Regions from separate parts of the Bacillus silvicola genome, predicted to be linked through region 1. Evidence: a T-box and tRNA genes for the amino acid it is inferred to sense, from the RefSeq annotation. Region 1 holds a T-box; the other regions hold tRNA genes.
What was found. The T-box of region 1 lies ahead of leuS (leucine--tRNA ligase). A T-box ahead of a tRNA ligase gene usually reads a tRNA of that ligase, here a tRNA-Leu.
Positions count from the first base shown of each region.

Region 2: it has a tRNA-Leu gene. The T-box ahead of leuS (leucine--tRNA ligase) is inferred to sense a tRNA for this amino acid. The anticodon was not compared.
Region 3: it has a tRNA-Leu gene. The T-box ahead of leuS (leucine--tRNA ligase) is inferred to sense a tRNA for this amino acid. The anticodon was not compared.

Region 1 is NZ_JBNGVC010000012.1:1,647,695-1,650,867, forward strand. It holds gene leuS (leucine--tRNA ligase) at 1-1,417, opposite strand, end outside; T-box leader at 1,483-1,701, opposite strand; gene ACP6L7_RS20575 (MDR family MFS transporter) at 1,754-2,947, opposite strand.
Region 2 is NZ_JBNGVC010000013.1:409,267-412,439, forward strand. It holds gene ACP6L7_RS24270 (CBS domain-containing protein) at 1-250, opposite strand, end outside; tRNA gene ACP6L7_RS24275 (tRNA-Glu) at 382-453, opposite strand; tRNA gene ACP6L7_RS24280 (tRNA-Asn) at 455-529, opposite strand; tRNA gene ACP6L7_RS24285 (tRNA-Ile) at 537-613, opposite strand; tRNA gene ACP6L7_RS24290 (tRNA-Trp) at 624-694, opposite strand; tRNA gene ACP6L7_RS24295 (tRNA-Thr) at 701-773, opposite strand; tRNA gene ACP6L7_RS24300 (tRNA-Phe) at 784-859, opposite strand; tRNA gene ACP6L7_RS24305 (tRNA-Asp) at 868-943, opposite strand; tRNA gene ACP6L7_RS24310 (tRNA-Met) at 946-1,022, opposite strand; tRNA gene ACP6L7_RS24315 (tRNA-Ser) at 1,047-1,139, opposite strand; tRNA gene ACP6L7_RS24320 (tRNA-Ser) at 1,195-1,287, opposite strand; tRNA gene ACP6L7_RS24325 (tRNA-Ala) at 1,306-1,378, opposite strand; tRNA gene ACP6L7_RS24330 (tRNA-Pro) at 1,394-1,467, opposite strand; tRNA gene ACP6L7_RS24335 (tRNA-Arg) at 1,478-1,551, opposite strand; tRNA gene ACP6L7_RS24340 (tRNA-Leu) at 1,555-1,643, opposite strand; tRNA gene ACP6L7_RS24345 (tRNA-Gly) at 1,660-1,734, opposite strand; tRNA gene ACP6L7_RS24350 (tRNA-Leu) at 1,764-1,844, opposite strand; tRNA gene ACP6L7_RS24355 (tRNA-Lys) at 1,859-1,934, opposite strand; tRNA gene ACP6L7_RS24360 (tRNA-Gln) at 1,939-2,013, opposite strand; tRNA gene ACP6L7_RS24365 (tRNA-Tyr) at 2,025-2,108, opposite strand; tRNA gene ACP6L7_RS24370 (tRNA-Val) at 2,117-2,192, opposite strand; rRNA gene rrf (5S ribosomal RNA) at 2,198-2,313, opposite strand; rRNA gene ACP6L7_RS24380 (23S ribosomal RNA) at 2,415-3,173, opposite strand, start outside.
Region 3 is NZ_JBNGVC010000012.1:1,789,104-1,792,276, forward strand. It holds tRNA gene ACP6L7_RS21300 (tRNA-Ser) at 1-80, opposite strand, end outside; tRNA gene ACP6L7_RS21305 (tRNA-Asn) at 87-161, opposite strand; tRNA gene ACP6L7_RS21310 (tRNA-Ile) at 169-245, opposite strand; tRNA gene ACP6L7_RS21315 (tRNA-Gly) at 256-326, opposite strand; tRNA gene ACP6L7_RS21320 (tRNA-Lys) at 340-415, opposite strand; tRNA gene ACP6L7_RS21325 (tRNA-Thr) at 426-501, opposite strand; tRNA gene ACP6L7_RS21330 (tRNA-Phe) at 516-591, opposite strand; tRNA gene ACP6L7_RS21335 (tRNA-Asp) at 601-676, opposite strand; tRNA gene ACP6L7_RS21340 (tRNA-Met) at 680-756, opposite strand; tRNA gene ACP6L7_RS21345 (tRNA-Ser) at 784-876, opposite strand; tRNA gene ACP6L7_RS21350 (tRNA-Ile) at 894-970, opposite strand; tRNA gene ACP6L7_RS21355 (tRNA-Met) at 975-1,051, opposite strand; tRNA gene ACP6L7_RS21360 (tRNA-Ala) at 1,072-1,144, opposite strand; tRNA gene ACP6L7_RS21365 (tRNA-Pro) at 1,160-1,233, opposite strand; tRNA gene ACP6L7_RS21370 (tRNA-Arg) at 1,244-1,317, opposite strand; tRNA gene ACP6L7_RS21375 (tRNA-Leu) at 1,321-1,409, opposite strand; tRNA gene ACP6L7_RS21380 (tRNA-Gly) at 1,426-1,500, opposite strand; tRNA gene ACP6L7_RS21385 (tRNA-Leu) at 1,530-1,610, opposite strand; tRNA gene ACP6L7_RS21390 (tRNA-His) at 1,635-1,710, opposite strand; tRNA gene ACP6L7_RS21395 (tRNA-Thr) at 1,721-1,796, opposite strand; tRNA gene ACP6L7_RS21400 (tRNA-Val) at 1,802-1,877, opposite strand; rRNA gene rrf (5S ribosomal RNA) at 1,882-1,997, opposite strand; rRNA gene ACP6L7_RS21410 (23S ribosomal RNA) at 2,099-3,173, opposite strand, start outside.

The sequences.
Region 1 (3,173 bases):
TTACCCACTCTTCAATGTTAGCTAGTGGTGATTCACCTGTACCTGAAGGACGGATGTTTTCTGTTTTTGGAAGAACTAATGGTAATTCTTCTTCTTTCACAGCTGTCATTGTGCCATCTTCCCAGTGGATTACTGGAATTGGCTCACCCCAGTAACGTTGACGGCTGAATAACCAGTCACGTAGACGGTACGTTACTTTTTGATTTCCTGCGCTCGTTACTTCAAGCCATTCAATCATCTTTACGATTGCTTCTTCTTTATTTAAACCATCAAGGAATGCTGAGTTTACGTGTGCACCATCACCTGTGTACACTTCTTTCGTAATGTCTCCGCCTTTTACAACTTCTTTCATTGGAAGATTGAATACTGATGCGAATTCATAATCACGCTCATCGTGAGCTGGAACTGCCATTACAGCACCTGTTCCGTAAGTTGCAAGAACGTAATCAGCGATCCAGATTGGTAATTTCTCACCGTTTACTGGGTTAACTGCGTAAGCACCAGTGAATACACCAGTTTTCTCTTTCGCAAGTTCTGTACGCTCTAAATCGCTCTTCATTTTAACAGAGTTAATGTAAGCTTCTACAGCTTCTTTTTGATCTGCTGTTGTAATGTCTGCAACAAGAGCATGCTCTGGAGCAAGTACACAGTATGTTGCACCAAATAATGTATCAGGACGCGTTGTGAAAACTGTGAATTTCTCGTCTGTACCGTCAATGTTGAAGTGTACTTCTGCACCTTCAGAACGACCGATCCAGTTACGCTGCATATCTTTTAAGCTTTCTGGCCAATCAAGCTCATCAAGATCTTCTAATAGACGATCTCCGTAAGCTGTAATTTTTAACATCCACTGTCTCATCGGACGACGTTCAACTGGATGCCCACCACGCTCACTCTTACCGTCAATTATTTCTTCGTTCGCAAGTACTGTACCAAGTGCTGGGCACCAGTTTACAGGTACTTCATCAACGTAAGCTAAGCCTTTTTCAAATAATTTTAGGAAGATCCATTGTGTCCACTTGTAGTAGTTTGGATCTGTTGTATTTACTTCACGATCCCAATCATAAGAGAAGCCTAATGCTTTAATTTGATTACGGAACGTATTAATATTAAGCTCTGTAAATTCTGCCGGGCTGTTTCCAGTATCAAGTGCATATTGCTCTGCTGGAAGACCAAATGCATCCCATCCCATTGGATGAAGAACGTTATATCCTTGCATACGCTTCATACGAGATAAAATATCTGTCGCTGTATAACCTTCTGGATGACCTACGTGTAAGCCTGCACCTGATGGATATGGGAACATATCTAGCGCATAAAATTTTGGTTTTTCTGTCTCATCTGGCGTACGGAATGTTTTATTCTCTTCCCAATGACCTTGCCACTTCTTCTCAATTTCTTGATGATTAAAGCTCATGAGATACCCTCCTTGAAATTCTATTTATTTTCACCGCCCAAAATACAAAAAACCTCTCATCCCTAGAAAGGGACGAGAGGTTATAGATTCCCGCGGTACCACCCTAAATTAATGTAATATATACATTCGCTTAGATCCGTAACGTGGATTAACGGCAATTGCTACTATTAGTTTCACAACTGCAACTCAAAGGCGAGTTCATAACGAAACGTGGATTGACTTGCACCGACCGTCAACTCTCTAAACCAGCTTCTATTACTACTACTCCTTCTCACTGTTATTACAAATATGAGTTAATTTAAATATATTCTAAAACATGTTGCATGTTCCGTCAAACTAAACTGCAATTTTTTCTTCAACTGCTTCTTCTACTTTTACTCGTTTATCGTAAATACTCGTTGCAATAAGCGCTACTACAAGCATTACCATGATCGCTATAAACAATACTTCCATATTGTATATATCAACAATTGCTCCGCCAACGACCGGTCCGAACATTTTCCCTACAGTCGCCGCACTATTTACGACCCCTTGATAAAATCCTAATTTATCTTTTGGTGCAAGTATATTTGCAATGGTCGGAACTGCTGGCCATACGAATAATTCACCAATTGTTAATGTCACCATCGCAACGAGGAACATCGTAAATTGCTGCGCTTGGCTTAACACAATGAATGACGCCGCAAAAATGACAATTCCAATCATAATTTGTTGCTTTAAAGAACGCTTCATCCAGCGAATTAGCATACTAACAAGCGGCTGCGCACAAACAATCATCGCTCCGTTTATCGTCCATAATAAACTATAGTGACGAAGGCTAATATTTAATTCTTGCATATGTGTTGCGATTGCACCTTGCCACTGTACGTATGTAACCCAGCATAAAGCATATGCTACACATACGATAAGAAGTGCTTTGAATCCTGGTGTAAGCGTCCACCCTTTTTTCGTTTCGACTTCTTTTTGTACCCCTGGCTCTTTTTTGTCTTCCATACCACGGAATCCAATAAAAGCAATTAAGAAGAAAACAAAGTATAAAATAAAGTTCGCTAAGAAAATATAATCAAAACGATACGACGCAACTAAACCACCACACGCTGTTCCAATCGCAATCCCGACATTTTGTCCAACATACATCGCATTAAACGCTCGTCTTCCGCCTTCTGGCCAAACCGTACCAACCATCGCATACATCGATGGGAAGACCATTCCAGAACCGAAGCCGATTAATGCTAGCCACACAACATATAACGGCCATCCGTGGAAGAACACAAGACCTAAAATCGATACGAGTGTAATGACAATCCCTACTAAAATTGATTTATAACCGCCCCATTTATCAAATAAAACACCGCCGAGCAAGTTTCCGATTACACCAGTAAGCGAGTTGATCATTAATACCATTCCGGCCACTGATAAAGATTTTCCTAGGTGATCATGCAAATAAATTGTATTAAAAGGCCATAAAAAAGAAGCACCCGTGACATTAATAATCATCCCAGCTACTAATAGCCATACTTTCCTTGGCATAGTCTCCCCTCCTATTCTATTTTTTTCGTTCATATATAACAGTAAAATTGTAGTCGTTTTTAAATAGGAAGGCAACTGATTAATAGTTGATGAAATTCAGATAACGGCATGTCGGTGAATGAAATTATATTGATTGCCGCTTGAAAATATATCAGCGATTCTTGAAATATATCAGCGATTATTAAAATATATCGACTTACCGACAAAGAACGACATCAGTAACAAT
Region 2 (3,173 bases), on a different contig from region 1:
AATCATCTGGAGAAACTGAAACAATGTTTGTTGTCATTATATTTGTAATTTTATTAGATCCAGGATGTTTTTCAGCAATCCCACGAACAACTAAGTCTCGATCAGTAACAAGCCCAACAACTTGTTCATTTTCAACAACAGGAATCAATCCAACCGATTCTTCCTTCATTTTTACAGCAGCCTCATATACATTATCTAACGGGGTACAATGTACAATATGAGTACTCATAAAGTCTCTAACTCGCGTCATTTTTATCTCCTCCTTTTAATACATACCATAGCTTTTCCTAAATCCCTTTATTTATTTGAGAAAAATAAGATGATAAAAAAGAGGCATACACATAATAAAAAAGAGTCAGCACATTGCTGACTCTTTTTTTATGACCCGTACGGGATTCGAACCCGTGTTACCGCCGTGAAAGGGCGGTGTCTTAACCACTTGACCAACGGGCCATGGCTCCGCAGGTAGGACTCGAACCTACGACCGATCGGTTAACAGCCGATAGCTCTACCACTGAGCTACTGCGGAATATATATGGTGGGCCTAAATGGACTCGAACCATCGACCTCACGCTTATCAGGCGTGCGCTCTAACCAGCTGAGCTATAGGCCCATATACTTTACAGGGGCAGTAGGAATCGAACCCACACTGGAGGTTTTGGAGACCTCAGTTCTACCTTTAAACTATGCCCCTAAATGATGCCGGCTAGAGGACTTGAACCCCCAACCTACTGATTACAAGTCAGTTGCTCTACCAATTGAGCTAAGCCGGCATAAAAAAAATGGTGGCTCGGGACGGAATCGAACCGCCGACACGAGGATTTTCAGTCCTCTGCTCTACCGACTGAGCTACCGAGCCAACATAAATGGCGGTCCCGACCGGGGTCGAACCGGCGATCTCCTGCGTGACAGGCAGGCATGTTAACCACTACACCACGGGACCATTGGTTGCGGGGACAGGATTTGAACCTGCGACCTTCGGGTTATGAGCCCGACGAGCTACCGTACTGCTCCACCCCGCGACGATATTATATTGTTTGAAAAAATGGAGGAGGTAGAGGGATTCGAACCCCCGCGCGACTCTCGCCGCCTGTCGGTTTTCAAGACCGATCCCTTCAGCCGAACTTGGGTATACCTCCATGAAGGAAAATCAATATTTTTTTATATGTAACTAAACCACTTTTTTTGAAAAAATGGAGGAGGTAGAGGGATTCGAACCCCCGCGCGATTCTCACCGCCTGTCGGTTTTCAAGACCGATCCCTTCAGCCGAACTTGGGTATACCTCCGACATATAAAAAATAAAGTGGAGCCTAGCGGGATCGAACCGCTGACCTCCTGCGTGCAAGGCAGGCGCTCTCCCAGCTGAGCTAAGGCCCCATGTTTTTGGGAAAATCGGGAAGACAGGATTTGAACCTGCGACCCCCTGGTCCCAAACCAGGTGCTCTACCAAGCTGAGCCACTTCCCGTTAATAAAAGCGCGCCCGAGAGGAGTCGAACCCCTAACCTCTTGATCCGTAGTCAAACGCTCTATCCAATTGAGCTACGGGCGCATATGGTGCCGAGGGCGGGGGTCGAACCCGCACGGTGGTCACCCACCGCAGGATTTTAAGTCCTGTGCGTCTGCCTGTTCCGCCACCCCGGCATGTCATATTGAAAATTGGAGCGGAAGACGGGATTCGAACCCGCGACCCCAACCTTGGCAAGGTTGTATTCTACCACTGAACTACTTCCGCAAGACATGTATGAGTTATTTTATTAAAAGTGCGGGTGAAGGGAGTCGAACCCCCACGCCAAAGGCGCCAGATCCTAAGTCTGGTGCGTCTGCCAATTCCGCCACACCCGCATATTTGATTAAAATGGTGAGCCATGAAGGATTCGAACCTTCGACCCTCTGATTAAAAGTCAGATGCTCTACCAACTGAGCTAATGGCTCTTAATGGCTGGGCTAGCTGGATTCGAACCAGCGCATGACGGAGTCAAAGTCCGTTGCCTTACCGCTTGGCTATAGCCCATTAATTAAGAATGGTGGAGGGGGGCAGATTCGAACTGCCGAACCCGAAGGAGCGGATTTACAGTCCGCCGCGTTTAGCCACTTCGCTACCCCTCCGACATATATGGTGGAGGATGACGGGATCGAACCGCCGACCCCCTGCTTGTAAGGCAGGTGCTCTCCCAGCTGAGCTAATCCTCCATTTTGCCTGGCAACGTCCTACTCTCACAGGGACAAGGTCCCAACTACCATCGGCGCTAGAGAGCTTAACTTCCGTGTTCGGTATGGGAACGGGTGTGGCCTCTCTGCCATCATTACCAGACTGTATTCATTTAAGACAAGAATCATTATAACTCATTCACCTTTGAAAGTCAACAAGTTTTTTATATTCTTTCAAAACTAGATAACATCGCTTCATATTATATGGTTAAGTCCTCGATCTATTAGTATTCGTCAGCTCCACATGTCACCATGCTTCCACCTCGAACCTATCAACCTGATCATCTTTCAGGGATCTTACTAGCTTACGCTATGGGAAATCTCATCTTGAGGGGGGCTTCATGCTTAGATGCTTTCAGCACTTATCCCTTCCGCACATAGCTACCCAGCTATGCCCTTGGCAGAACAACTGGTACACCAGCGGTGCGTCCATCCCGGTCCTCTCGTACTAAGGACAGCTCCTCTCAAATTTCCTACGCCCACGACGGATAGGGACCGAACTGTCTCACGACGTTCTGAACCCAGCTCGCGTACCGCTTTAATGGGCGAACAGCCCAACCCTTGGGACCGACTACAGCCCCAGGATGCGATGAGCCGACATCGAGGTGCCAAACCTCCCCGTCGATGTGGACTCTTGGGGGAGATAAGCCTGTTATCCCCGGGGTAGCTTTTATCCGTTGAGCGATGGCCCTTCCATGCGGAACCACCGGATCACTAAGCCCGACTTTCGTCCCTGCTCGACTTGTAGGTCTCGCAGTCAAGCTCCCTTATGCCTTTGCACTCTACGAATGATTTCCAACCATTCTGAGGGAACCTTTGGGCGCCTCCGTTACACTTTAGGAGGCGACCGCCCCAGTCAAACTGCCCACCTGACACTGTCTCCCGGGTCGATAAGACCCGTAGGTTAGAATTTCAATACAGTCAGGGCGGTATCCCACCAGCGCCTCCACCGAAGCTAGCGCT
Region 3 (3,173 bases), 140 kb from region 1:
AAGGGATTCGAACCCTCGCACCGCGTTCGCGATCTACTCCCTTAGCAGGGGAGCCCCTTGAGCCACTTGGGTACTTCTCTATAATATGGCTCCGCAGGTAGGACTCGAACCTACGACCGATCGGTTAACAGCCGATAGCTCTACCACTGAGCTACTGCGGAATAATTATGGTGGGCCTAAATGGACTCGAACCATCGACCTCACGCTTATCAGGCGTGCGCTCTAACCAGCTGAGCTATAGGCCCATAATTGAAAAGCGGGTGAAGAGAATCGAACTCTCGACCAGAGCTTGGAAGGCTCTTGTTTTACCACTAAACTACACCCGCATTAAATTGAAAATGGTGAGCCATGAAGGATTCGAACCTTCGACCCTCTGATTAAAAGTCAGATGCTCTACCAACTGAGCTAATGGCTCATTTTGAAAGTGGTGCCGGCTAGAGGACTTGAACCCCCAACCTACTGATTACAAGTCAGTTGCTCTACCAATTGAGCTAAGCCGGCTTGCGACTTCAAAATGGTGGCTCGGGACGGAATCGAACCGCCGACACGAGGATTTTCAGTCCTCTGCTCTACCGACTGAGCTACCGAGCCTTAATAAAATGGCGGTCCCGACCGGGGTCGAACCGGCGATCTCCTGCGTGACAGGCAGGCATGTTAACCACTACACCACGGGACCATTTGGTTGCGGGGACAGGATTTGAACCTGCGACCTTCGGGTTATGAGCCCGACGAGCTACCGTGCTGCTCCACCCCGCGATAATATAATATTTAATTTAGAAAAAATGGAGGAGGTAGAGGGATTCGAACCCCCGCGCGACTCTCGCCGCCTGTCGGTTTTCAAGACCGATCCCTTCAGCCGAACTTGGGTATACCTCCGAGATATAAACTTCTAATGGTGGACCTTGTAGGACTCGAACCTACGACCGGACGGTTATGAGCCGTCTGCTCTAACCAGCTGAGCTAAAGGTCCTTTATGGTAGCGGCGGAGGGGATCGAACCCCCGACCTCACGGGTATGAACCGTACGCTCTAGCCAGCTGAGCTACACCGCCATAAATAATATTCAAATAAGTGGAGCCTAGCGGGATCGAACCGCTGACCTCCTGCGTGCAAGGCAGGCGCTCTCCCAGCTGAGCTAAGGCCCCATGTTTTTTGGAATATCGGGAAGACAGGATTTGAACCTGCGACCCCCTGGTCCCAAACCAGGTGCTCTACCAAGCTGAGCCACTTCCCGTTAATAAAAGCGCGCCCGAGAGGAGTCGAACCCCTAACCTCTTGATCCGTAGTCAAACGCTCTATCCAATTGAGCTACGGGCGCATATGGTGCCGAGGGCGGGGGTCGAACCCGCACGGTGGTCACCCACCGCAGGATTTTAAGTCCTGTGCGTCTGCCTGTTCCGCCACCCCGGCATGTCATATTGAAAATTGGAGCGGAAGACGGGATTCGAACCCGCGACCCCAACCTTGGCAAGGTTGTATTCTACCACTGAACTACTTCCGCAAGACATGTATGAGTTATTTTATTAAAAGTGCGGGTGAAGGGAGTCGAACCCCCACGCCAAAGGCGCTAGATCCTAAGTCTAGTGCGTCTGCCAATTCCGCCACACCCGCATGTTATAATTTTTTAAGAAAAAATGGGGCGACTGATGGGAATCGAACCCACGAATGCCGGAGCCACAATCCGGTGCGTTAACCACTTCGCCACAACCGCCATGATTTTCTGGTGCCGACTAGAGGACTTGAACCCCCAACCTACTGATTACAAGTCAGTTGCTCTACCAATTGAGCTAAGTCGGCAAAAATGGTGGAGGATGACGGGATCGAACCGCCGACCCCCTGCTTGTAAGGCAGGTGCTCTCCCAGCTGAGCTAATCCTCCATTCGCCTGGCAATGTCCTACTCTCACAGGGACAAGGTCCCAACTACCATCGGCGCTAGAGAGCTTAACTTCCGTGTTCGGTATGGGAACGGGTGTGACCTCTCTGCCATCATTACCAGACTGTATTCATTTAAGACAAGAATTATTGTAACTCATTCACTTTTAAAAGTCAACAAGTTTTTTATATTCTTTCAAAACTAGATAACATTGCTTCATATTATATGGTTAAGTCCTCGATCTATTAGTATTCGTCAGCTCCACATGTCACCATGCTTCCACCTCGAACCTATCAACCTGATCATCTTTCAGGGATCTTACTAGCTTACGCTATGGGAAATCTCATCTTGAGGGGGGCTTCATGCTTAGATGCTTTCAGCACTTATCCCTTCCGCACATAGCTACCCAGCTATGCCCTTGGCAGAACAACTGGTACACCAGCGGTGCGTCCATCCCGGTCCTCTCGTACTAAGGACAGCTCCTCTCAAATTTCCTACGCCCACGACGGATAGGGACCGAACTGTCTCACGACGTTCTGAACCCAGCTCGCGTACCGCTTTAATGGGCGAACAGCCCAACCCTTGGGACCGACTACAGCCCCAGGATGCGATGAGCCGACATCGAGGTGCCAAACCTCCCCGTCGATGTGGACTCTTGGGGGAGATAAGCCTGTTATCCCCGGGGTAGCTTTTATCCGTTGAGCGATGGCCCTTCCATGCGGAACCACCGGATCACTAAGCCCGACTTTCGTCCCTGCTCGACTTGTAGGTCTCGCAGTCAAGCTCCCTTATGCCTTTGCACTCTACGAATGATTTCCAACCATTCTGAGGGAACCTTTGGGCGCCTCCGTTACACTTTAGGAGGCGACCGCCCCAGTCAAACTGCCCACCTGACACTGTCTCCCGGGTCGATAAGACCCGTAGGTTAGAATTTCAATACAGTCAGGGCGGTATCCCACCAGCGCCTCCACCGAAGCTAGCGCTCCGGTTTCAACGGCTCCCGCCTATCCTGTACAAACTGTACCAAAATTCAATATCAGGCTACAGTAAAGCTCCACGGGGTCTTTCCGTCCTGTCGCGGGTAACCTGCATCTTCACAGGTACTATAATTTCACCGAGTCTCTGGTTGAGACAGTGCCCAAATCGTTACACCTTTCGTGCGGGTCGGAACTTACCCGACAAGGAATTTCGCTACCTTAGGACCGTTATAGTTACGGCCGCCGTTTACTGGGGCTTCAGTTCAGAGCTTCGCTTACGCTAACCCCTCTCCTTAACCTTCCAGCACCGGGCAGGTGTCAGC